One region of the Ferruginibacter albus genome, then DNA from elsewhere that is predicted to be linked to it. Evidence: riboswitches for the same ligand, from Rfam matches in the RefSeq annotation. Region 1 holds a riboswitch; the other holds the start of a gene.
The links. Region 1 has a riboswitch for thiamine pyrophosphate ahead of K9M53_RS06280 (TonB-dependent receptor). Riboswitches for the same ligand answer to the same signal wherever they lie in the genome.
Positions count from the first base shown of each region.

Region 1 (2,209 bases):
CTTCATAATATCCTCTGCCATAGGTCATAAAGGCAGCAGTGCTGAAATTTATCTTTGAATTAAACGTATGATTAAAGAAAAGCTGGTAATGATCTTGTTGGTAATTATCTGTTTGATTGCTGTAAGGAGCTCCGGGTTTTTCGGTTCCCAATTCATTATAGGTGCGAAGTGAATCAATTAAATAATCCGGCACGCCATTCCATGCCTGGTATGTTTTTTCTTTTCCCGTAATAAGGTTAAAACGTAACGAAGAGCTTTTAGTAACATAAGCTGCAGATAAATACAAAGATTTAAAATCGCTGCTGGCACGATCAATATAGCCATCGCTGCTTATTTTGCTTAATCTTGCGTCTATCGTAAAATGATCGTTGATCAATCCTGAACCAACTTTAATTGTATTCTTCCACGTGTTAAAAGATCCATAACTGTTTTCTGCTGTCGCATAAGCAGAATCAATAAAATCATTAGTGGTAATATTAATGGTTCCGCCAAAAGCACCGGCACCATTACTGCTGGTACCTACACCGCGTTGTATTTGAATATTGGCAGCAGAAGATGCAATGTCCGGAATATCTACAAAATAAGTACCCTGGCTTTCTGCATCATTGTAAGGGATACCATTTAATGTAACATTTATGCGTGTGGCGTCTGTGCCTCGTATATGGATCCCGGTGTAACCAACACCATTGCCGGCATCAGAATTTACAACAACCGAAGGTGTTTGATTTAATAAGAAAGGAAGATCTTGCCCCAGGTTATTTTTTGCTAATTCTTTTTTAGAAAGATTGGTTTTAGCAAAAGGCGCCTTGTCGCTTGCTTTTACTGCGGATACTTCAACAGGCAGTAAAGCGGTGGTGTCATTGAATTTTTTTCCCTGTTGTGCAAATGATGACATGACTGACGCACATGCCAATGCACATAATAGCAGTTTTTTCATTACAATAAAAAATTATAGCTGAACATCCGGAAGACGATCCGATGTAAGAGTAGCACTCCCTTCGCAGGCATTATCCTGAGCAGGTTTAACGGGTATAATCTCAGCCTTATTTAAAAAGCACCCCGGAAATTCAGTCGGTTTAAAAGAACGATTGATTTAGTTGCGAAGGGAGGGATCGAACCTCCGACCTTCGGGTTATGAGCCCGACGAGCTACCGCTGCTCTACTTCGCGGTTTAATTGAGCGGCAAAGTTAGGGAGATGTAAGTTATCAGCCAAGAATAATTAATAAAAGATTCATTTTATAGCTTCTGCTGTTTTTGCTACTTTCGTTATTCATCAAAAATTGATCACTGTATGAAAAAAATTATTGCCGGTTTTATTGCGTGTGTTGCCCTTGCTGCATGCAGTAAAGATAATGGTGGAACAACCTCCTGTACTTTGTCTTCAACTTCTATAGTAGGAAAATATAAAATAACTGCTGTTACATTTGATGGTGCGGATGCGATGTCTCAAATTCCTGCATGTAACCAGGATGATGTGTATGAGTTGAAAAGTGATGGAACTGCTACCGTAACTGATGCAGGCACACAATGCTCGCCATCAAGTGATCAAAGTGGAACCTGGTCGCTTAACGGAACAACGCTTACAACCAGCAATGCAGAACTTTCAGGAACAGTGTCTGATTTTAGCTGCACAGGACTTAAAATAAATGGCACACAAACTATTGGTCCTATTTCAGGTGCAACTGTAATTACGCTGGTAAGACAATAGTATTTAATATCTATATACGTAATTTATTAAACAGGTAATTTTTATTACCTGTTTTTTTATGGCATCTTTGCACCTGATGAAAAGCGGCTTTGTAAACATATTTGGTAAACCTAACGCCGGCAAAAGCACATTGCTGAATGCATTGGTAGGAGAGAAACTGGCAATTGTATCGCACAAAGTGCAAACAACCCGCCATCGTATAAAAGCCATTGTAACAGAAAAGGAATATCAAATTATCTTTTCTGATACACCCGGTATAATTGAGCCAAAGTATAAACTGCACGAAAAAATGATGCAGGCTGTTAAAAGCGCTTTGGAAGATGCCGATATTGCTTTATTAATTATAGATGCAAAAGATACTACAGAAGAAAATCATGAAATATTTTCTGCATTAAAATTGAAAGTACCGGCGTTGGTAATTATTAATAAGGTAGATGCCGTTGATGAAAGCAGGATAAAAGAACTTACCAATTTCTTTGCGCAGCAGGCATATTGTAAAG
Region 1 covers NZ_CP083388.1:1,432,822-1,435,030, forward strand. The annotation lists gene K9M53_RS06280 (TonB-dependent receptor) at 1-937, opposite strand, end outside; TPP riboswitch at 977-1,072, opposite strand; tRNA gene K9M53_RS06285 (tRNA-Met) at 1,098-1,169, opposite strand; gene K9M53_RS06290 (lipocalin-like domain-containing protein) at 1,293-1,709, shown strand; gene era (GTPase Era) at 1,768-2,209, shown strand, end outside.

Region 2 (2,209 bases), 1.1 Mb from region 1:
CGATAACCTTACTGATTTTTTTTGCAGATGGAGTAGCATATGGCTCAGGAAGATTGACTTCCTGTGTTTTAGTTGCTACCGTATCTGCTTTTACAGAAGTCGGTGATGCATCTTCCTTTTGTTTTTTTTGTCCGCATCCGATCGATGTAATTAATAAGATGAAAGAAGCGATGACAAGACTTTGTTTCATACAATAATTTTTTCTTATTGTTTTTGCAACAAATATGCCTGTAAGAATAAACCGTATTTATCTTTCTTTACGCCGATTATTTTCCCCTGCTTGAGGATTTTATTTCCGTGGATTGTAATTGTATAAGATCACGCTGCTAAAATGTATGAAATAAAAAGGCTCCGTAAACGGAGCCTTGCTTGATTACCTCTCAAAGTAATTGCCCTACGAAAAACACCGGGTCAAAGATAAGTGCATGATTGCAATAGACCTGTTACATAATTGTTTGAAAAAATTGTATAATTTTTTCAACTGCATTTGATCACAAATCAAGACTGGATCGATGTTTCGCTCCTGGTGAAATCAGTTGCACCTGCAATTGCTTCTTCAGCCTCTTTGTACTCTCTCATCAATGCTTCACGAATGGTTGTTACACTCCATTTCAAAGCTTTGGTGATGTCTTCACTTTTCTGAAGTATTTTCTTCCTGACCTTTGTTCCTTCATCAGGAGCACATAATAAACCGGCAATTGCGCCTATTGCAATTCCCGATAAAAAGCTTGCTGCAATTTTTCTATTACTCATAATAAATAGCATTTAAATAGTGATGAATGAATAACAGGTAAAAATAATTGTGCCTGATTTTATAATACAATCATTTACACAATTATATGAATGTGTTGTAGCAGAATATCCCCGATAAAAACAAAATCGTTGCTATATTCTCTCACAAATCTTTGCCCGGTTAAAATATATCTGGCATGGTTATTTATCTATATATCCCAGATTCATTTGAGGGGTGCTTCACAATTTAAAGAGCTGAGAAATACCCATAGAACCTGACACGGATAATACCGGCGAAGGAAAGCAAAAGAATCAAGGGGCTTCTTCTTTAAGGAAGCCCTGTTTTTATTTAAAATGGCTTGAGTTTTGTTGCATTAAATTCTAATCACTTACTATTTAAAAAACTTACTAAACCATTGAGTTATGAAAAATTATGACATCATAATCGAGACCCCTAAGGAGGGACATTTCAAGTACAAGTTCGAACCCTCTGCCGGCATGTTCAAATTAAACAAGATTCTTCCTCAAGGTCTTGTGTTTCCTTATGACTTTGGCTTTGTTCCTTATACCGTTGGAGAAGATGGTGATCCCCTGGATGTATTGGTATTTTCTGAACATGCTCTTTTTACGGGTTGTGTGGTAGAATGCAGAATAATCGGTGGTATACAGGCATCCGAGATGGATGAAAACAAAATATCTATTAGAAATGACAGACTTATCGGAATACCTGTTTTGTCTAAAGTATATGCACACATTAATTCTATTGATCAGATAGAAGAAGAAAAGATCAATGAGATAAAAAACTTTTTCATATCCTATAATTCTTATTACGATAAAACGTTTATCACAGAAGGCGTGCTGAGTGCGGCTGACGTAGAAAAATTAATAAAGCAGAGTAATAACAGTTATCATCATTTTAAAAATAAGCCCACTTTGTCAAGGCTATAAAAAAGAAGGGAACTAAATAGAAATTCAGTTCCGTTCGAAAAATCCCTTATTGAAAAACCTATAGTTTCTATTAAATAAATATTGTGCCGAACAGCTAGAAAGATAAATTACACTGTCCTTTATTCTTTGCAATTACTTATCTGTACTGGCTTTTAAACAAAATGATGTAACTATTATAAAAAGTTGCTTAGTAATATTACGATGTTGTTATTTTTCCCCAATGTGTAGAATTTTTTAGCATCAATGTGTAAGTGAAATGTGGCAGAAGAAACGGCTTAGTTTTTGTCCAAATAGTTTTATACAATTTTTTCTCTCTCATAATCGACATATATAGCAATTAGCAAAATCCCCTCCTTTCGGAGGGGATTTAGTTTTATATATAATCTTAAGTATCTACTTAAATAAAAGTTGAAACATCTTCCACTTCGCTTGCATTATTTATTGCAACCTTTGGATAAATGAACGCTTTAAAATCTCCATGCGAAGCATTGTCCGAAATGATCATCAAATAACGTTCATCAATATAATA
Region 2 covers NZ_CP083388.1:2,485,063-2,487,271, forward strand. The annotation lists gene K9M53_RS10835 (PQQ-dependent sugar dehydrogenase) at 1-190, opposite strand, end outside; gene K9M53_RS10840 (YtxH domain-containing protein) at 499-753, opposite strand; TPP riboswitch at 954-1,053, shown strand; gene K9M53_RS10845 (inorganic diphosphatase) at 1,156-1,680, shown strand; gene K9M53_RS10850 (hypothetical protein) at 2,078-2,209, opposite strand, start outside.
Region 2: linked by a shared signal. The riboswitch ahead of K9M53_RS10845 (inorganic diphosphatase) and the one ahead of K9M53_RS06280 (TonB-dependent receptor) in region 1 are both predicted to bind thiamine pyrophosphate.